Kribbella sp. NBC_01245: one gene and its partner. The protein of the gene in region 1 binds, or shares a complex with, the protein of each later gene. Links are inferred from orthologs where the notes say so. Each region holds a gene or a part of one and is shown on either strand. Other genes may lie near its edges. The genes, in order: hisF and hisH.

What was found.
Region 2: the proteins of hisF (region 1) and hisH are in contact, whole or in part, in a crystal structure (PDB 6RU0), measured with the Thermotoga maritima proteins. The link is inferred for Kribbella sp. NBC_01245 from one-to-one orthologs. Residues at the interface, in WP_004080486.1 of Thermotoga maritima: Met1, Leu2, Ala3, Arg5, Ser40, Glu41, Asp45, Glu46, Ala70, Glu71, Ile73, Asp74, Ile75, Pro76, Phe77, Asp98, Lys99, Ser122, Gln123, Glu161, Thr195, Leu196, Asn247, Arg249, Glu251; in WP_004080484.1 of Thermotoga maritima: Asn15, Arg18, Arg22, Arg117, Leu118, Pro119, His120, Met121, Gly122, Trp123, Asn124, Asn134, Gly135, Tyr136, Tyr138, Val140, Tyr158, Glu180, Lys181, Ser182, Ser183, Lys184, Ile185.

Annotation. Positions count from the first base shown.
Region 1 is NZ_CP108487.1:2,261,873-2,272,459, reverse strand. What follows is about bases 2,492-5,381. They hold hisF (imidazole glycerol phosphate synthase subunit HisF), read left to right. Parts: upstream 2,492-3,500; coding sequence 3,501-4,262; downstream 4,263-5,381. Other genes in these bases: OG394_RS10000 (beta-N-acetylglucosaminidase domain-containing protein), read left to right, coding at 4,638-5,381; OG394_RS10010 (M1 family metallopeptidase), read right to left, coding at 2,492-3,337. Also shown: OG394_RS10030 (lysophospholipid acyltransferase family protein), read left to right, coding at 1-888; OG394_RS10025 (hypothetical protein), read right to left, coding at 944-1,105; OG394_RS10020 (alcohol dehydrogenase catalytic domain-containing protein), read right to left, coding at 1,102-1,533; OG394_RS10015 (hypothetical protein), read left to right, coding at 1,538-1,786; more of OG394_RS10010, read right to left, coding at 1,799-2,491; more of OG394_RS10000, read left to right, coding at 5,382-7,283; OG394_RS09995 (GNAT family N-acetyltransferase), read right to left, coding at 7,280-8,242; dacB (D-alanyl-D-alanine carboxypeptidase/D-alanyl-D-alanine endopeptidase), read right to left, coding at 8,295-9,824; OG394_RS09985 (acetylxylan esterase), read left to right, coding at 9,934-10,587.
Region 2 is NZ_CP108487.1:2,410,808-2,421,359, reverse strand. The notes cover bases 1,501-4,355. They hold hisH (imidazole glycerol phosphate synthase subunit HisH), read left to right. Parts: upstream 1,501-2,537; coding sequence 2,538-3,173; downstream 3,174-4,355. Other genes in these bases: OG394_RS10655 (ABC transporter ATP-binding protein), read left to right, coding at 4,080-4,355; OG394_RS10660 (ABC transporter ATP-binding protein), read left to right, coding at 3,307-4,092; hisB (imidazoleglycerol-phosphate dehydratase HisB), read left to right, coding at 1,942-2,541; OG394_RS10675 (histidinol-phosphate transaminase), read left to right, coding at 1,501-1,937. Also shown: hisD (histidinol dehydrogenase), read left to right, coding at 1-843; more of OG394_RS10675, read left to right, coding at 840-1,500; more of OG394_RS10655, read left to right, coding at 4,356-4,862; OG394_RS10650 (RNA-guided endonuclease InsQ/TnpB family protein), read right to left, coding at 4,900-6,075; OG394_RS10645 (AMP-dependent synthetase/ligase), read left to right, coding at 6,174-8,000; OG394_RS10640 (branched-chain amino acid ABC transporter permease), read left to right, coding at 7,997-8,884; OG394_RS10635 (branched-chain amino acid ABC transporter permease), read left to right, coding at 8,881-9,990; OG394_RS10630 (ABC transporter substrate-binding protein), read left to right, coding at 10,009-10,552. UniProt on the Escherichia coli protein: IGPS catalyzes the conversion of PRFAR and glutamine to IGP, AICAR and glutamate. The HisH subunit catalyzes the hydrolysis of glutamine to glutamate and ammonia as part of the synthesis of IGP and AICAR.

The DNA of each region.
Region 1 (10,587 bases):
GTCAAACAGGTGGCGCGCGGCTGGCGCTGGGGCCGTCGCCCGCAGGTGCCGCGTTCGGCCGAGCCGTTCGTCATCCCCAAGGAGACGTCGGTCTTCCCGACCAAGTGGGCCCGGACGCCGGCCGCGATCGCGCTGCGTGAGGTCGTTCAGAAGGGCGCGCTCAACTCGGTCCTGCGCTTCGAGGTGAACCCGCAGGTCAGTGGGCTGGACGCGTTGACCAAGGTCAACGAGCCGTGCCTGATCGTGGCGAACCACTCGTCGCACCTGGACACCCCGCTGATCCTCTGCACCCTGCCCAACGCGTGGCGGCGCAAGACGGCCGTGGCCGCGGCGGCGGACTACTTCTTCGACACCTGGTGGCGTGCGACGGCGTCGGCGATCGTGTTCAACACGTTCCCGATCGAGCGCCGCAGCGGCAAGCTCAGCTCCACGCCGGGCGACCTGCTGGCCGACGGCTGGAACGTCGTGGTCTTCCCCGAGGGCACCCGTTCGCAGGATGGCTGGATGGAGCGCTTCCGGATGGGCGCGGCCTATCTCGCCGTCGAGCACGGTGTGCCGATCATCCCGGTCGGGATCAAGGGCTCGTTCGCCGCGATGCCGCGTGGCCGTGGCTGGCCGGTTCCGGGCCGTCCTTCGGTCGCAGTCCGGTACGGCGACGCGCTGCGGCCGGCGCCGGGGGAGAGCGCTCGCGACTTCGCGCCGCGCATCTCGGCCGCGGTCTCGGCCCTGCTCGACGAAGAGGGTTCGACTTGGTGGGAGGCCCGTCGCCGGGTCGCCACGGGCGCCTCGCCCTCGCAGTCCGGGCCGGACGCCGCCCGCTGGCGCCGGGTCTGGGAGTCCACCGCCCCGATCAAGTCCAACGGCGACAAACGCCGCGCCTGGAAGTAGTTCTGTTGGAGAAGGGCCTTGCGCTTGCTGGCGCAAGGCCCTTCTTCGCGTTCAGTTAGGTGGTGATGACGAGTTTGCCGAGGGTGCCGGACGCGAAGGCGTCGAAGGCGTCTTGGGCCTGGTCGAGCGGGTAGAGCTGCTGGATCGAGAGGCTGGTATCGCCGGTGGCAGTGCGCTCGAGTACGTCGGCGGTCGGCTGGGCGTATACCGCCGTCACGGCCACGGTCTCGCTGGGGAGTTGCCACCTGGGTGCCGACGCCGCCGGTCGCACCAATGACCAGGACGGTCTCGTCGGCACGCGGTGCGGCGCTGTTCGATGACGGCATAAGCGGTCGCGCCGGCCACACCGAGCGCGGCGCCGTCGGTGAAGGAAATTCCGTCCGGCAGTTTGGCGATGCCGACCTCGGCCGGCACCGTCACGTACTCGGCGAACGAGCCGTCGCCCAGGTAGGGCTTGGTCACCACGCCGAAGACGCGATCGCCGACCGCGTAACCATCAACGCCGGGCCCGACCGCATCGGCCTCGCCGGCGGAGTCGGCGCGGCCACCTTGTTCCGCCGGTTCCCGACTCGCGAGGACATCATCACGGCGACGTTCGGGCAGCAGATGGCGGAGTTGCGCGAGCAGTCTTTCTCCGGGGTTCAAGCGGTTGATCGCCCGGGCTCAGGAGGCGGGCAAGCTGCGGAGCGACTTCGAGCATCAGGACTTCGTGGTCGTCCTGATGGCCAATGCGGGGGTCGTCGCCGCGACCTCTGGGAGTGCGCCGAAGGCCTCGCCGCGGTTGGTCGGCTATCTCCTGCAGGCCTTTGCGGCCGAGGCGGCCAAGCCGTTGCCGCCGGCGCCGAGCCCGGCACAGACGTACCGGGCTCTCAAACGCCTTTCGCCGCCTGAGGTCTGACCCCGCTGCGTTTTAGTGGTCGCGGAGATCCGAGCGTAGGTCGATGGTGGCGAGGCGGTTCGCGGTGGGCGGGGTGACGGTCCAGTCCGGGTGGTTCGGCATCGGCGGGGTCTTGGTGCCGTACAGCCAGTCCTCCAGGAATGGGCGGACAGTGGCATCTGCGCTGACACTGGTCGCCAGTGCGATGAACTGCTCGGTGCTGATGTTCTTGTTCTTGTAGGTGGCGAGGATCCGCTTCTCGATCTCTGCGAACTTCTCCGCGCCTACCTTCTCCTGCAGCGCGTAGAGCACGAGTACGCCGCCGGTGTAGCGCTGGTTGTCGAACAGGTTCTGCGCGTTCGGCTTGGCGACCGGGCCCGAGCTGGCGCGCCACAGGTCGCCCTGGCTGTACGTCCACTTCATGCGGTCCACCATGGTCGTGAAGCCGCGGCTGTCCGGCCAGCCCCGCTCGTACCGGTAGAGCAGGCCGTAGAAGTCGGCGTGCCCCTCGTTGAACCAGAGGTCGCCCCAGTCCGCAGGCGTGACACTGTTGCCGAACCAGGTGTGCACCAGCTCGTGCATCATGTGCGAGCCGATCTTGTCCTCGGTCTGCGTGAGGTAGTTCGGCTTGTAGAGCGTGAGCGTCTGCGTCTCGAGCCCGGTGAAGTCGAACGCGTCCGGCGCATCGTTGTTGGCCGGCAGGATGCCGTACGCCTCGAGTGGGAACCGGCCCAAGTACTGCTTGATCCAGGTCAGCTGGCCCGCGGTGAGCTTCAGCGCCGCGTCGACCTTGGGCAAGCGCGCAGTCGGTACAACGTCCCGCATCCGCGCGCCGTCGACGGTCCCGCGCTCTACGATCGTGTAGTCGCCTACGGAGATCTGCACGACCTCGGTCGCGACCGGATTGCGCGTGATGTACGTCGAGGTGGTGCTGCCGTCCTCGTTCGCGACATCGCCGATGTGCACGCCCGACGCCACTCCGATCGTGCCCTTCGGCGCGGTCACCCGGAACGTGTAGCGGGCCTTGTCCGACGGGTGGTCGTTGCTCGGGAACACCGTGTGCGCACCACTCGGCTGCGGCGCCAACGCGAAGCCGTCGGGCGTCGCGACCCAACCACCCGCAGGCGGCTTGATCCGGCGCGGGTCCGCTTGATAGGCCACGTTGACGGCGAAGACGGTGTTCCGGGTGATCGCGTTCGCGGGCGTGATGACCAGCTCCTCGCCCTCTTGGGCGAAGGTGGCGGGCTTGCCGTTGACGGTCACCTTCGCGATGTCGAGCCCGAACGAGTCCAGGTTGAACCGCGACAGGTTCTGCCCGGCGACGGCGTACGCGGTGACCTTCGACGCGACGAGCTGGGTGGTGGCGTCGTACGTCATGTCGACGACGTACCGCTCGACCTGGTAGCCGCCGTTGCCCAAGCCGGGGTAGACGGTGTCGCCGACGCCAGGTGCTCCAGGGGAGGCGGCGTGCTTGGTCTCGCTGGCGCTGGCCGACTGGCCCACCAGGACGGACGCGGTGAGCGCCAGAATCGAAGCCGAGCCGACGGCCAGCCGGCTCAGGGAACGTTGCATCACCGAAGTACTCCGATCGTCTGGGCAGATGAGGTCCACTCAACCCGATCGGGGGTCCGCCGGGACCCTTTTCGAGCACGGTCGAAGGCCTTCTTGCAGCTTGTGGCAACTGGTTGTGGACAGGCTCGTGGGGTTGCGGGGCGGGCTCGGTAGGCTTTGCCGCGTGAGCCTCGCCGTACGAGTCATTCCCTGCCTGGACGTCGACGCCGGCCGGGTGGTCAAGGGCGTCAACTTCACCGATCTCCGCGACGCGGGCGATCCGGTCGAAATGGCCAAGGTGTACGACGCGGAGGGCGCCGACGAGCTGACCTTTCTCGACATCACCGCGTCCTCCGGATCACGCGAGACGACGTACGAGGTGGTCAGGCGGACCGCCGAGCAGGTCTTCATCCCGCTCACGGTCGGCGGCGGCGTACGCGAGGTCGGCGACGTGGACCGGCTGCTGCGCGCCGGCGCGGACAAGGTCGGTATCAACACGGGCGCCATTGCCCGGCCGGCGGTTATCGAGGAGATCGCGCGGCGGTTCGGCAATCAGGTGCTGGTGTTGTCCGTCGACGCCCGGCGCGCGCCCGACCAGCCGTCCGGCTTCGAGGTCACGACGCATGGCGGTCGTAAATCGGCAGGGCTGGACGCGATCGAGTGGGCCCGACGCGGTGTCGAACTCGGCGCGGGCGAGGTCCTGCTCAACTCGATGGATGCCGACGGCACCAAACAGGGTTTCGACCTGGAACTGATCCGCGCCGTACGCGCCGTCGTGTCGGTCCCACTGATCGCCAGCGGCGGAGCCGGCGCGCCCGAACACTTCCCACCCGCCGTCAAAGCCGGCGCCGACGCCCTCCTAGCCGCCAGCGTCTTCCACTTCGGCGACTTCCACATCTCCGACGTGAAGAAGGCCCTCCGCGAGGCTGGCATCGAAGTCCGCTAACCCACCGCCGACGCTCACGATCTCTGCGTTGATTGGTCTGTGTCCGCTCGCCCCTGACTGCGGCGAGTCGATTGGTCACCCGCCTACGTCCTCTTCCACCTGACCCGCCGCTGTCAGGGGCGAGCGGATACAGACCAATCAACGCAAGAGTGAGGCGCGACTCAACGCAAAAGGGGGAGGTTCCATTCTGGTGGAAGGGCGTTGACAGGTGGGCGGGGTGAGGCTGGTATAGACCGGAATGCCGTCCAGTCTTGGAGGCCCGCCATGATCGCTCTTGCATCCGCCATGTTCTCCCTCCTGCTCCCACCTCTGATCGCGCCAAACCCACCAACGGAACCAACCCCGATAACAGATGCGCTCCCGTTAGTCGTGCCCGTGCCGCAGTCGATGGTCGCGACGTCGACCCGGTTCGCGATGTCCGATGACGTCGCGGTGTACGTCGATGGGCCCGATGCCGCCGCGGCCCTGCGCGATCTCGGGGTAGACGGCCCGGCCGGCCTTCCGCCCGGCGGGTATGTGCTGGCGATCGGCGAAGCCAACGGCCGCAAGGTAGTCGCGATCGACGGAGTCGACGAAGCCGGGACGTTCTACGCCCGCCAAACCCTCCGCCAACTCACCACCAGCCGCCAATCAACCAACAGCGGGCAGTTGCCGGGGGTGGTGGTGCGGGATTATCCGGCGTTTGGGGTGCGTGGGGGGATGGAGTCGTTTTACGGGCAGCCGTGGAGCCAAGGGGACTTGTTGCGGCATCTTGATTGGCTTGGGGCGCATCGGATGAACGTGTTTCAATACACGGTCAGCGGCGACTCCCGCACCTCGGGGGAGAACTGGCGCGATCTCTACCCGGCAACGGAGATCGCGAAGTTTGCCGAGGCGATCGCGCGTGCCAAGGAGAACCAGGTCGACTTCACTTATCGCATCAACCCCGAGGCGAATGTCTCCCCGCAACACGGCATCTGCCACGCGCTCCAATCCGACCTCGACAAGCTCATCGCGCGCTACCAGCAGCTGTACGACGTGGGCGAGCGGACCTTCTCGATCGGCTGGGACGACGTCAACGGCCGATTCGCCTGCCCACTCGATACCGACACCTTCGGCACCGGCCCGACCGCGCTCGCGGACGCACAAACCCACGTCGTCAACCACGTCTACGCGAACTTCATCACCAAACGCACCGGCGCAAAGCTCGTCACCGTGCCAACCGAGTACTGGGGCACGGGCTCATCGCCGTACCGGACAAGGTTCGCCGAGCGGATCCCGGCCGACGCACCGATCTTCTGGACCGGCCGCGAGGTGGTCTCACCAACGATCACCGCAAGCGAGTTGGCCCAGGCGGAGCAGGCGTTCGGCGGCCGGAAGTTGCTCATCTTCGACAACTACCCGGTGAACGACTTCGCGCCGAACCAGCAGCACCTCGGCCCCTTGACCGGCCGCGATCCCGCTCTGGCCGAGAACGCGCTCGGCATTCTCGCCAACGAGATGCAGGAGGCGGAGGCGTCGTTGCTCAGCCTCTACACCGTCGCCGACTACGCCTGGAACCCCTCGGCGTACGACGCGCAGGACTCGTGGACGCGCTCGCTGCAGGAGTTCGGCGGTACGGCGTACCCGGCCCTCCGTGCGTACGCCGAAGTCTCGACCGCCTCGCCGCTCCATCCGGAGACCGCGCCGATCGCGCCGTTGGCCAAGGCGTTCGCGCAGGCCTGGCGGACGGGTGGCGATCTCGGCCCGTCCGGTGATGCCCTGCTGGCGGAAGCGGCCCGGCTCAAGGCGGTGCCGGCGCAACTGCGGCAGACCCTGGCCAATCCGTCGTTCCTGCGTGATTCCGAGGGCTGGTTCGTCGCGTTGGAGGGGCGGGCGGCCGCGGCCGAGCACGTCGTACGGGGCCTGCGGGCCAAGGCGCAAGGCGACCTCACGACGTACCGTGACGAGCGACGGGCGATGGGTCTGGCGCTTGCCCAGGGCAACAAGTTCGGGCGGATGGTGACGCCTGGGGTGTTCGACGACCTCGTCGACCTGATGGCCGCACCGCGCGGTGCGTCGGTGATCCGGCACGCGGACGGACGGATGGCGACCTTCGCGCGCGGTGCGAGTGGGCATCTGCGCACGTCGTTCCAGACGAGCCCGGGATCGGGCTGGACGCCGTTCGCCGAGCTGCCCGGGATCACCATGCACGGTCAGCCGGAAGTACTGGCCGAGCGCGATGGCTCGATGGTCGCGTTCGTTCGGGGCAGCGACGACCGGCTGTGGGTCAACCACCAAAGCGCGAACGGCTGGGCTGGTTGGAGCAAGATCAGCGAAGCCGTTGTGACCGACAGCCCGACGGTCGTGCAGACCGACGATGGCCGGTTCAGCGTGTTCGCTCGCGGCGGCAATGGCCAGTTGCACACAATCTGGCAGACGGCGACCGGGTGGAGCTCGTTCGAGCCGTTGACCGGGATCACGATGCTCGGCAAACCCGAGGTGGTGGTCGGCCAGAACGGCGTGATGACCGCGGTGGTGCGGGGGAGCGACAACCAGGTCTGGGTCAACAAGCAGCACGGCCCGGGCACCGGCTGGCAGGGCTGGATCCTGCTCGGCGGTGTGACGACGGACAACCCGCGCCTCGCGGCGACGTACGACGGTGGCTATAGCGTCTTCATCCGCGGCAGCGACGGACATCTGCAGACGACCTGGCAGACCTCGTACGACGGTCCGTGGCACGGGTTCGTCGCGATCGGCGGCATCACGATGACGGGTCCGCCCGAGGTGCTCGTCGGCAACAACGGCGCGATGCAGGCCTACGTACGAGGCTCGGACAACCGCATCTGGACCGCCTGGCAGAACCGGGCCGGCGACGGCTGGTCCCACTGGGCACAGGTGATCGAGCCGTTCACCGGAGCCGGTGGATCGCCGGCCGCCGTCGACAGTTCAACCGGTGCGGTGAGCCTCTTCGGCGTCGGGCTGGACGGCCGAGTACGCACCGCCTGGCAATCCGCCGCCGGTAGCGGCTGGAGTGGCTGGGCAGACCTCGGAGCGCCTTAGGTGGTGGAGAGGACCTGACGCCAGACGTCGATGATGAGAACCGGTTGCATGCCGACCGAGAGGTAGAGGCCGAGCGCGGGCGTCGGGTTGTCCGTATCGACGTGCAGGATGGTGCCGTCGAGACCCGCCGCCGCGTTCTGGGCGAACGTCTTGGACAGCAGGTACTTGGCGTACCCCTTGCCGCGATACCCGGGCACCACACCGAGGCGGGTGATGTAGCCGCAGTTCTCGTCCTCGACGAACTGGTCGTTCGACTCGCACACCGCGACCGGCCGGCCGTCAATTTCCAGCACCGACAGCTGCGACCAGGAGAACGTCGGCCGCGCCTCGCGCACCTGGTACCACTCCTCGAACGGGCGAACGGTCACGTCCTCCTGCCCGGCGAAGGACCTGGTCATCACCTCGTACGCCGCTCGGCGCGACGGCTCATCGTGCGCACCACGCCGCAGTACCGCGCCGGCCGGCAACGTGGGCTCGGGCGTGCCGGGACCATGGTCGACCCGCATCCGGTGGTACGTCGTACTCGGGCTGAAACCGCGACCCGAGACCAGATCGCGCAGCGCCTGGTCGCCCCGGTAGATCCCGGCGTCGAGCACCACCGTGTCGTGGCCGTGGTCCCGGGCCCGATCGCGACCGCGTTCCGTGGCCTGGGTGAACAACCACCGCGACAGCACCGGATCGGCCGCCACCACGTCGATATCGACCTGGTCGGCGCCACTGGTGCCGTAGATCCAGGCATAACCGGCGGCCTGACCGGACTCGGTATGCACCAGCCAGCCATCGGTTTCGGGATCGAAACCCGGCTCGGCCATGTTGTCGAAAATGTCGTCCAGTGTGCAGTCGGCAAATCCGACCACCTGGGTGTTGTATGCCGACACGACCTCGAGAATGTCCCTGGCGTCGGTCGGCCGCGGCCGCCGGACGGTATACCCGGCCGGCGGAGCGGCGGTCATCTCCATGTGGTCATGGTGAGGCCCCGCCGCCCCCTTGTCGAGTCGATTGGCCGAGTGTTCAGCAGGCCTTTTGCCAAGAACACTCCAGCTCCGGCTCAACAGTGCCGACACGCTGGTGATTCGGCGTGATGGTCGGCACATCCGTACCCTCCGACCAGGACGCGAGCGTGACCGCAACGGCGTCCTCGATCGGCCGCGGACTGGCGATGAAGTTGTTGGAGACAAAGGCGAAAACCAGCTTCCGGCCGTCGGCGTTCGTCACGTATCCGGACAGCGCCGTCACGCCGGTGAGGGTGCCGGTCTTCGCGTGCACGTTGTTCGCCGCGGCCGTTCCGCGCATCCGGTTGCGCAGGGTGCCACCGACCATGCGATCCGGGTTGCCCGCGATCGGCATCGACGCGTACCAAGTGGCGAACCATGGCTCGCGGCCGGCGGCCACCAGCAGGTCGCTGATGCCGTCCGCGGTCACGTTGGTCATCCGCGAAAGACCCGAGCCGTCCGCGAACCGCATCGCCGGTACGTCAACCCCGGCAGTCTTGGCGTAGTCGAGAACCACGGCCAGTCCGTCATCCCAACTGCCGTTGCCCATCGTCTTCACCAACGCCTCGGCGTGCATGTTGTTCGACAACTTCATGAACGGTGTCATCAACTCGGCAACGGTCATCGACTCGTCCCGCGCCAACCGTCGCGTTACCGCCGGAGTGGTTCCGGTGCGCAGCTTGCCGAGCACCTTCACGCCCTCGGCCGCGAGCGCGCGGCGGAAAACGTCGGCCGCGTAGTTGGCCGGCTCCCAAACCGTCACCCAGTCCTGGCCGCCGGTGTCGTCCGCCGGAATCGACCCGGTGATCCGTACGACGTTGGTGCCGTGATCCCGCTCGATACTCAAGGTGTACGGCGAACCGGCCGCTCCGGTCGTCGACGTGTTGACCAGCTGCACGGCGCTCGTCTGCGGCACAACCTTCAGCTGTGCGGGTGCGCCGACAGTCGCGCCGGGAAGACTCTCGACGATCACTGTGCCCGAGTCGTAGTCCGTGTCCGGTGCAACCGTCAGTGCGGACGTCTGGGCGGAGTAGTAGTAGGACTCGTTATCCCAGGACCAGCCGTTCCCGAGCCGGCGATTGTCGAAGAAGGTGTCGTCGGCAACCAGATCCCCAACCACCTGGCGAATCCCGGTAGCGGCCACTTGACGCGCCAGTGCCCGGTAGTCCGCCTCAAGGCTCGTGGGGTCGCCGTACCCCTTCAGGTAGAGCGGACCGGCCAGTGTGCCGCCGTACGTCTTGCCTGTGGTCAGGACGTCCGTGTGGAAACGGTAGTCCGGCCCCAGCGTCTCTAGCGCCGCTGCCGACGTGAACAGCTTGGCGTTGGAGGCGGGCATCAGGCGGTTGATTCCGTTCCGGTCGTACAAGACTTCGCCAGTGGTCGCGTCCCGTACTACTAAGGCCGCCTGCGACCCCTGGTACCTACTGTCGGCCAGTAACCCGTCCAGCCGCTGCTGGAGGTCTGACGAACCTGTGGATGCAGTAACTCCACTGACCGCCCCTACCGCGATCAAGACGGCCACACCTACATGACGGCGAAAGAATCTCACGGCTACTCCTAAAACTCGGGCGGAAACCAACTCAACACCCAACAGCCCGCCCAGTCCAGCGATCGACCCCGTTGCGCTTCGGCCGGACGGGGTTGCCAGAATCCCTGGGGTGTCTGTGAACAGGAATCCCGAGGCTGTCGCTGTCAGCGTCCATCGGCCGGACGACTTCGATGAGTTCTGGGCGGCGGGTCTCGCCGAGATGGCCTCGCATCCGCTGGACGCCATGGTCACCGAGGTGCCGCACCGGTCGACGTCGAGCGTCAGGGCCTTCGACGTCAGCTACACGTCGTACCAAGGTCTTCGCGTCTCCGCCTGGTATGCCACTCCTCGTGAGGGCGGCCCGTATCCGGCGCTGGTGACGATCCCCGGCTACATCTCCGAGCCGGTGATCCCCAAATACTGGGCCTCGCGCGGTTACGCCGTTCTAGAGGTCGCCTCTCGCGGCAAGCTCCGGTCCAACGACGTCTTCAATCCCGGCTATCCCGGTCTGCTCACGCACAACATCGTCGACCGCGAGACGTACGGCTATCGCGGCTTCTACCTGGACGTCGTCCGCGCCCTCGACGTACTGCTCGACCGCCCAGAGGTCGACCCGGCCCGCATCGGCATCCAAGGTCACAGCCAAGGCGGCGGCCTCGGCCTGATCGCGGCCGCCCTCCGGCCGGAGGTGGTCGCCTGCCTATCAACCGGCGCGCCCTACCTCTGCGGAATCACGACGGCTCCGACGTTGACCAGGTCCTATCCATACGAAGAAATCACCGAA
Region 2 (10,552 bases), 150 kb from region 1 along the record:
GGGGTGCCGTCACTCGCTGTGGCCTCGCCGCCACAGGCCGATGGGCTGCCGCACCCGACGATCCTGGCCGTGTGCGAGTTGCTCGGCGTCGACGAGGTGTATGCGATGGGCGGGGCGCAGGCCATTGCCGGATTCGCGTACGGCTTTGACGGATGTCCCAAGGTCAATCTGATCACCGGTCCGGGCAACATCTACGTTGTCGCGGCCAAGCGCTTGCTGAAGGGCCAGATCGGGATCGACTCCGAGGCAGGGCCGACCGAGATCGCCGTACTGGCTGATGCCACGGCCGATGCAGCGCACGTCGCCGCCGACCTGATCAGCCAGGCGGAGCACGACCCGATGGCGGCGAGCGTGCTCGTCACGCCGAGCGAGCAACTGGCCGACGAGGTCACCAAAGAGCTCGACAAACAAACAAAGCAGACCAGGCACGCCGAGCGCATCACCGAGGCGCTCAACGGTGAGCAGTCCGGCATCGTGCTGGTGGATGACCTCGACCAGGGCACCGCGGTCGTTGACGCGTACGGCGCGGAGCACCTCGAGATCCAGACGGCCGACGCCGAGGAGCGCGCGCTCAAGATCAACAACGCCGGCGCCATCTTCATCGGTGCGTGGTCGCCCGTGAGCCTGGGCGACTACTGCGCCGGGTCGAACCACGTCCTCCCGACCGCGGGTTGCGCGTGCCACTCGTCCGGGCTGTCCGTGCGCAGCTTCCTCAAGGCCGTGCACGTCGTGAACTACACCCGCGAGGCTCTCGAGGACGTCGCGCACCACGTCGTCGCCCTCGCCAACGCGGAGGACCTCCCGGCTCACGGCGCGGCGGTCACCCAGAGGTTCAGCCAGTGAGCCTGCCGATCAGGGAAGAGTTCCGTCACCTCGAGCCGTACGGCGCACCCCAGCTCGACGTGCCCGTCGCCCTCAACGTCAACGAGAACCCGTATCCACCCAGCGAGCGCGTCATCGCCGACATCGCGCACGCCGTTGCCCAAGCAGCGGCGGGCCTCAACCGGTACCCGGACCGCGAGTTCGTCGACCTGCGCGCGGACCTCGCGGCGTACCTCTATCGCGAGTCCGGCGCGATCCTCCGGCCAGAGCAGATCTGGGCCGCCAACGGGTCGAACGAGGTGATGCTGCACATCCTGCAGGCCTTCGGTGGTCCGGGCCGCCGGGCGCTCAGCTTTGCCCCGACGTACTCGATGTACCCGGAGTACGCCCGCGACACCCACACCGAATGGATCGTCGGCCGCCGCGAAGGGGACTTCACGCTCGACCGGAGTAAGGCGCTCGCCGCCATCTCGCGCCATCGCCCGTCCGTCGTATTGCTCGCCTCGCCGAACAACCCCACGGGTACGGCGCTGCCGATCGACCTGATCGAGGCGATCGCGGCCCGTACGGCGGAGCTCGGGTCGGTGCTGGTCGTCGACGAGGCGTACGGCGAATTCCGGCGCGAAGGTACTCCCAGCGCCACCACGCTCCTCCCGTCGTACCCGAATCTCGCCGTCGCGCGCACGATGTCGAAGGCGTTCGCGCTCGCGGGCGCCAGGGTCGGATACCTTGCCGCGAGCAACGACCTGATCAACGCGCTGCGCGTGGTCCGGCTGCCGTACCACCTGTCCGCGGTCACGCAGGCCGTCGCGCGGGCAGCTCTACGGCATTCGGACGAGTTGTTAAGCAGGGTCGGCCAGCTCCGCCAAGAGCGGGATGAGACCGTGAACTGGTTGCGCAGCCAGGGTCTGCAGGCGGTCGACTCCGACGCCAACTTCGTACTGTTCGGCACCTTCCGGCACCGGCATGCCGTCTGGCAGTCGCTGCTGGACGACGGTGTGCTGATTCGCGAGACCGGGCCGGACGGCTGGCTCCGCGTCTCGATCGGCACCGCCGCCGAAATGGCCGCCTTCAAGACGGCTCTCGAAAAGGTGCTCAAGGCAAGTGAAAGGTGAAGCGATGAGCAGGACTGCCCGGGTCGAACGTGAGACCAGCGAGTCGAAGGTCGTGATCGAGGTCGACCTCGACGGCACCGGCCGCGCGGACATCTCGACCGGCGTCGGCTTCTACGACCACATGCTGAACGCGCTGGCCAAGCACGCGCTGCTCGACCTGCAGGTGAACACGGTCGGCGATCTGCACATCGACGCCCACCACACCGTCGAGGACACCGCGATCGGTCTCGGTCAGGCGCTCAAGGAGGCACTCGGCGACAAGCGCGGTATCCGCCGGTTCGGCGACGCCACCGTCCCGCTGGACGAGGCGCTCGTGCACTGTACGGTCGACCTTTCCGGCCGTCCGTACTGCGTCCACACGGGTGAGCCCGACGGCCAGGTGTACGCGATCATCGGCGGCGACTACGCCGGTTCGCTGACCCAGCACGTCTTCGAGACGCTCGCCTTCAACGCGGCCATCTGCATCCACATGCGGGTCCTTTCCGGCCGCGATCCGCACCACATCGTCGAGGCCCAGTTCAAGGCATTCGCGCGTGCACTACGGACAGCCGCCGAGCTCGACCCGCGTCAGCCGGGCATTCCCAGCACCAAGGGCGCCCTGTGACGAAGGTCGTTCTGCTGGACTACGGCTCCGGCAATATCCGAAGCGGCGAGCGTGCCCTGCAACGCGTCGGCGCCGACGTCACCGTCACGTCCGACTTCGACGAGGCGCTGAACGCGGACGGCCTGCTCGTCCCCGGGGTCGGCGCCTTCGAGGCGTGCATGACCGGCCTCAAAGCGGTCCGCGGCGACAAGCTGATCGATCAGCGCCTCACCCGCGGCCGTCCCGTGCTCGGCATCTGCGTGGGCATGCAGATCTTGTTCGAACAAGGGATCGAGCACGGCGTCGAGACCGACGGTTGCGACCAGTGGCCGGGTGTGGTCGAGCGCCTGCAGTCCGACAAGCCCATTCCGCACATGGGCTGGAACACGGTGGAGACACCCGACGGCAGCGAGCTGTTCAAGAACGTCGAGCACGAGCGGTTCTATTTCGTCCACTCGTACGGCGTCCGGGAATGGCGCCTGACCGACACCCGGGACTCGGTCGCGCCGAAGGTCACCTGGGCGTCGTACGGCGGGGACCGGTTCGTGGCCGCCGTCGAGAATGGGCCGCTCCAGGCGACGCAGTTCCACCCGGAGAAGTCGGGCGATGCCGGCGCCGAGCTGCTACGGAACTGGGTCAGCTCCCTTTCCTGATTTACTCCTGACACCGGTCACGGTTCGGGCATCGACCGGAGGTTTTTGCCTTCGGCATCTTCCGTAGATGACACCGGTGCTGTCACACTCACACGCCAAACGGTAGGGAATCGGGGATTCCAGGAGGCCGTACGTGCTGGCTGTGCAGAACCTCGAAGTTGTGTACGACGATGTGATGCTGGTGCTGCGGGGCGTGAGCCTCCAGGTCGAGCAGGGGCGGATCGTCGCCCTGCTCGGGGCGAACGGTGCCGGCAAGTCGACGCTGCTGCGCGCGCTGTCCGGGCTGCTCGACGTGCACGAGGGCCGGATCAGTCGCGGCCGGATCACCCTCGACGGCGAGCCGATCCACGGCCTGCAGCCCAGCCGGATCGCCGAGAAGGGCATCAAACAGGTGATGGAGGGCCGGCGGATCTTCGCCGAGCTCACCGTCGAGGAGAACCTGCGCGTCGGCGCCCACGTCAACCCGCGCGCGAGCCGGCAGAACCTCGATCGCACCTACCAGCTGTTCCCGGTGCTCGCCGATCGCCGCCGCAAGACCGCGGGCTACCTGTCCGGCGGTGAGCAGCAGATGCTGGCCATCGGCCGGGCGCTGATGTCGGACCCGAGCTACCTGCTGCTGGACGAGCCGAGTCTCGGCCTGGCGCCGATGATCGTGCAGCAGATCCGGGACGTGATCGTCGAGATCAACAAGCAGGGCACGACCGTGCTGCTGGTCGAACAGAACGCGGCCATGGCCCTCTCGATCGCCGAACACGGTTACGTGATGGAGAACGGCGCGATGGTGATGGACAAATCCGCGGCGGCCCTGCTCGACGATGGTGACGTGCGCGAGTTCTACCTCGGCCTCGGCGCGGAGGGCGCGTCGAAGTCCTTCCGCGATGTGAAGCACTACAAGCGCCGGAAGCGGTGGTTGTCTTGATCCTCACTTTCGAAGACGTTGTGCTGTCCTTCTCCGGTGTCACCGCGCTCAACGGCGTGAGCTTCGTGGTCGGCGAAGGCGAGTTGTTCGCGGTGATCGGCCCGAACGGCGCCGGCAAGACGTCGATCTTCAACGTGCTCTCCGGCGTCTATCGCCCGCAAGAGGGCACGGTCAAGTTCGGCGACCATGACCTCAAGAGCAAAAAGCCGAGCCAGATCGCCAAACTCGGCATCGCCCGCACCTTCCAGAACATCGAGCTCTTCTCGAACCTCACCGTGATCGACAACCTGATGCTCGGCCGCCATCACCACCACCCGTACGGCGTACTGCAAGCCTTCGGCTGGCTCGGTACCGCCAAGCGCAACGAGCTCGCGAACCGGGAAAAGGTCGAGGAGATCGTCGACTTCCTCGAGCTCGAGCAATGGCGCCGCCTACCGGTCGGCCTCCTGCCGTACGGCGTCCAGAAGCGGGTCGAACTCGGCCGGGCGCTCGCGTCCGAGCCGAAACTGCTCCTGCTCGACGAACCGGTCGCCGGGATGAACCTGGAGGAGACCGAGGACATGGCCCGGTTCATCCTGGACATCCGCGACGAGCTCGGCCTGGCGATGATCATGGTCGAGCACGACATGGGTCTGGTGATGGATCTGGCCGACCGGATCATGGTGATCGACTTCGGCCGCCCGATCCGGACCGGCCGCCCGCGCGAGGTCGCGGCCGACCCTGACGTGATCCGGGCATACCTCGGCGAAGAACACCGGATCACCACTTGACGTCCTCCCCCGCCTGAAGGCGGAGGATTCCAGCCCACTACGCGGAGGTAGCGAGATGAGGTTCACGCTTCAACGGCACAGACCTCGTGCCTCGGCGTGCGGTCACGGCCCGTCCGGCCGCGATATTCCTTGCTGCATTCACATCAGCGTGCGCGGTGTGCCCGCAGGCAACACATCGGAAGGCCGCTTGGTTCTCGCGGTTCTCCGACGCGCAATGCCCGCATTCCGCGCACGTCTGACTCGTATACGCCGGGTTGACCTTCTCGACCCTGCCCGGCGCCTTCTGCTCCAACCGAGTGACCAGCAGTCCCCAGCCCTGGGCGAGGATGCCCCGATTCAACCCGGCCTTGGCCCGGACGTTGCGGCCCGGTTCCTCGATAGTGCCGCGAGCCGAGCGGGTCATGTTGCGGATCTTGAGGTCCTCGACCCGGATCAAGTCGAACCCGCGGGCCAGGTCGGTGCTGAGCTTCTCGACCCAATCCTTGCGCCGGTCGGTTTCGCGGGCCCGCAGCCGCGCGATCGCCACCTTGATCCGGGTGCGCCGGTTCGACCCGCGCCGGCACCGCGCGAGCTGCTGTTGCAACTTCACCAGCCGGGTCTTTTCGGTGCGGCGCAGTGCGGGGCAGCTGAGCAGTTCACCTGTGGACAGTGCTGCCGACGCAGCGACGCCGCGGTCAATCCCGACAACTTCCCTGGTGCCGGGGGCGGGGACCGGGGCCGGAATGGCGGCGAAGGCGATGTGCGACCGCCCGGCCGAGTCCCGGGTGATCCGGTACGACTTGGCATCGGGTATCTGCCGCGACCAGCGGAACTTGATCCAACCGGCTTTCGGCACCCACACCCGGCCCCACTTACGGTTCAACCGTTCCACCCGCTGGGCCTGTGGCCCCACGATCCGGAACCCCTCGTGCTGGCCGGCCCTGCGCCACGTCGGTCTGGAGTGAGTGCCGGCCCAGAAGTTTCGCCAGGCTTGGTCGAGGTCGCGCAGCGCCTGCTGTTGCACGGTTTGCGATCCGGCCGCCAGCCATGGCTCCGCGGCGCGGGCTTCGGTCAACTGCGCCGCCTGGGCCAGATACCCGGGGGTGGGTGGCCGTCCCGGTCGCCACATCAGCCGTTGTTCGAGTCCGAGGTTCCACACGTACCGGGCATGGCCGCAGTGCCCCATCAGTGCAGTCTCCTGCGCGGGGGTCGGGACGAGCCGGTACCTGGACACACCACCAATGGTGGCGGCCGCCACCGACACTTTCCTGAAGGGAGGGACCGGCATTTCCTCTCCGCCCTAAACGACGAGGTTTCCGAGCCGGACAACCGATGACCACGACCGTCGCAACCCGAGTGAAGGCCAGGGCCGAGGAGACGCCCGACCGGATCGCCCTGCGGGAGAAGGACCTCGGCGTCTGGCAGCAGGTCAGCTGGTCGGAGTACTGGGACACGGCCGAGCTGGTCGGTCACGCATTACTTGCCCTCGGCATCGAACCCGGCGACCGGGTCGCGGTCCACTCGGAGAACCGGCGCGAGTGGCTCTACAGCGATATCGGCATCGTCGCCATCCGCGCGGTCACGGTCGGCCTCTATCCGACGAACCCCGCGCCCGAGGTCGGGTATCTGCTGAAGCATTCCGGCTCGCGCGTGCTGATCGCGGAGGATCAGGAGCAGGTCGACAAGGCGCTCGCGATCGACAGCGAGCTCGAGCACATCGTCTACCTCGAACCACGCGGCATCCGGCATCGGTACGACGATCCGCGGTTGCTCGCCTGGCCGGATTTCCTTGCCCTGGGCATCGAACATCGCGAGCAGCACCCGGACGCGGTCAGCACCAGGATGGCCGCGGCCCAATCCGACGACGTAATGGCGTTGATCTACACGTCCGGCACCACCGGGCCGCCGAAGGGCGCGATGCTCTCGGTGGAGAACGTGGAATTCGCGATCGGCGCGCTGGTCGAGCGGGGTGGTTTCACCTCGCCACCGCCCTCCGCGAAGGACCTCAGCCTGTCGTACCTGCCGTTGTGCCATGTCGCGGAGCGGATCTTCACCTGCTGGTTCAGCGCCTCGGCCGGCGTCTGCGTGCATTTCGCCGAGTCGATCGAGACCGTGCAGGCGAACCTGCGCGAGGTGCAGCCGACGATCCTCTTCGGCGTACCCCGGATCTGGGAGAAGATCGCGGCGGGTATCCAGATCCGCTCGGAGTCCGCCAGCCCGATCAAACGACGCGTCGGCAAATTCTGGCTACGTCGCGCGGACAAGATCGGGGACACCCTGGTCGCTCATGAAGGCCGCCACACCGTCGGATCACGACTCGCCTATGCCATCGGGTACGTCTTCTTCTACCGGGCCGTGCTCGACCGGATCGGCCTGCGCAAGGTCCGGTACGCCGCTTGTGGCGCCGCGCCGATCGCGCCCGACGTACTGCGGTTCTTCATGGGCCTGGGGGTGCCGATGCACGAGGTGTACGGCATGACCGAGAACACCGCCGTCGCCACCGCCAACCGGCCCGGCCGGGTCAAACTCGGCACGGTCGGCGAGGTGCATGACGGGGTCGAGCTCAAGGTCGACGAGGAGACGGGCGAGATCCTGACCCGGCACGGCGGCACGTTCGCCGGGTACTGGCAGGACCCGGAGGCGACCGCCCGGGTGATCGACGACGACGGCTGGCTGCACACCGGTGACGTGGGGGAGTGGGTCGACGGCACGCATCTGCGCATCACCGACCGGATGAAGGACATCATCATCACCGCGGGCGGCAAGAACATCGCGCCCTCCGAGATCGAGAACGCGCTCAAGGCCTCGCCGTACATCAAGGAGGCCGTGGTGATCGGCGACCGGCGCAACTACCTCACCGCGCTGATCGGGATCGAGCCGGACACGGTCGGCCATTGGGCGCAGACCCGGCGGCTGGCCTATTCGACGTACCACGATCTGGCTTCCAAACCGGAGGTGATCGCTCTGGTGCAGGAACTTGTGACCGAGATCAATGAGCGCTTCGCGACCGTGGAGCAGGTGAAGCAGTTCCGACTGTTGCCCAAGCTGCTCGACCACGAGGACGGCGAATTGACCGCGACCCAGAAGGTCAAACGCAGCGCAGTGACGACCGCCTTCTCGGACCTGGTCGAGTCGATGTACGCGGGAGGCCGGCGGTGAACGACTTCCTCGCGACGGTGGTCCGCGGCCTCGGCAACGGCTCGATCTATGCCCTGCTGGCGTTGGGATTCGTCATCATCTACAAGTCGATGCGGGTGATCAGTTTCGCCCAGCCGGCCTTCATGGTGGCGGGCGCGACGCTGGTCAGCCACCTCGTGCTGCGGATGGACTTCTGGCTCGCCCTGATCATCGCGCTGTTGCTGACGGGTCTGCTCGGCGCGGGCGTCGAACGGCTGGCGCTGCGGCCGATGATCGGCAAACCCGTCTTCGTGATCGCGATCATCACGCTCGGCGTCGACATCGTGATCCGTACGGTGGTGAACTCGTTCATCGGGCTCGACATCCGTCAGATGGGCGATCCCTGGGGCCTTGACCAAACGACCGTTTTCGGCCTGACGATCGACCAGCGCCACCTGGCCACACTCGTCACGACGCTGATCGTGGTGGCCGCGCTGTTCGCCTTCTACCGGTACTCGCGAATGGGCCTGGCGATGCGCGCCGCGTCGTACGACCAGGAGGTGGCGCTGGCCCAGGGCATCTCGGTCGGCCGGGTCTTCTCGCTGTCCTGGGCGCTCGCGGCGATGCTGGCAGCGCTCGCGGGCGTCTTCCTTTCGACCGGAGTCGGGCTCGAGCAGAACCTGTGGATCACTGCGCTGAAGGCCTTACCCGTCATCATCCTGGGCGGTCTCGACTCGCTCGGTGGTGCCGTGGTGGCCGGCCTCGCGATCGGAGTCGTCGAGGCGCTGGTCGGCTCGTACGGCGGTGACGTCAGCCCGATCTTCGGTGGCGACTTCTTCCTGGTGGTGCCGTATCTGCTGATGCTGGCGGTCCTCCTCGTCAAACCGTACGGCCTGTTCGGCACGAGGGAAGTGGAGCGCATATGACCCGATCGCGGCCGCAGCTCTACCTGTCGTACGCCCAGGACATGGCCTTGCTCAACACCCCGGCCAAACGGGGTTGGACGTTGCTGCTCGCCATCGTGGCCGTCGTACTGCCGTTCATGCTGGAGGACGACCTACTCCTCGTACTGGCGACTGCCTTCGTGGCCGCGATCGGCGCGATAGGGCTCAACATCGTTACCGGGTACGCCGGACAGGTCTCGCTCGGGCATGCGTTTTTCCTTGCCTTGGGCGCCTATACGGCCGCCGCGATCTCGGGTGATCCGGACAGCCCGCGCCTGATCGGGTTCGGCATCACGTCGATCCCGATCTGGTTGCTCGCGTCCGGGCTGGTCGCGGGCCTGGCCGGGTTGATCGTCGCGCCGTTGGCCGCGCGGTTGCGCGGGTTGTACCTGGCCATCGTGACGTTGGGGCTGGTGTTCATCGGGGAGCACGTCTTCAAGCACTGGAAGAGCCTGACCGGTGGGGTTGGCGTGGGCCGGCCGGCCGCCGTACCGGAGTTGTTCGGGATCCAGTTCGGGGTCGACGGTTCGTTCTTCACCAAGGCGCAGAAGTTGTACCTGCTGATGTTCGTACTGCTGGTGATCTTCGGGGTGCTCGCGCGGAACCTGGTCCGCTCGCGGATCGGGCGCGCGATGGCCGCCGTACGGGATCGTGATCTCGCGGCCGAGGTGATCGGCGTGGACGTGACTCGTTACAAGATGATCGCATTTGCGGTGTCGTCGTTCTATGCGGGCGTCGCGGGCGCACTCTTGTACGTGATGATCGGCTTCGTTGAGCCCGGGTCATTCAATCTCGGGCTCTCGGTGCAGTACATCGCGATGATCCTGATCGGTGGTGTCGCTACGATCTCGGGCTCGGTGATGGGCGCACTGTTCATCACCTTGCTGCCGCGGCTGACGCGCGAACTGCCGGCCGTGCTGCCGTTCGTGAGCAGTTCGTCGACCGGTGGCGGGATCAGCGTTTTTCAGCTCGAGACGATCCTCTACGGCTTGTTGATCATCGGGTTCCTGATCTTCGAACCCCGTGGTCTGTTCGGGATCTGGATACGTATCCGCAACTACTGGAAGACCTGGCCGTTCTCGCACTAATCCCGGGAGGGAGTTGTCATGCGCAGAAGTTCTAGGGCGATCGCGGTGGGCCTGGTGGCCGCCGTACTGGCCGTCGCGGGGTGTCGCAACGACGCACCTGAGACACAGCAGGGAACCGAGGGCGTCAAGTTCGACGTCGGCGTGACCAAGGAACCGTGCCCGGAAGCGGTCGACAAGGCTCGTGGCTGCATCTACCTTGGCGTGATCTCGGACCTGACCGAAGGCCCGTTCAAGGCGCTCGCCGTGCCCGTCACCGAGGGGCAGAAGGCCTTCTGGAAGCGGGTCAACGCGTCCGGTGGCATCGGCGGCTACGAGGTGGACATCAACAAGTACACCAAGGACAACAAGTACAACCCGCAGATCCACAGCCAGGTCTACTCCGAGATCAAGCCTGATGTGCTCGGTCTCGCGCAGACCCTCGGCTCGCCTACCACCGCAGCGATCCTGGCCGACCTCAAGTCGAGCGGCGTCGTCGCCGTGCCGGCGTCGTGGACGTCAGCCTGGGCCTTCGAGGACGTCATCCTCGAATCCGGGACGAACTACTGCTTCGAGTCGATGAACT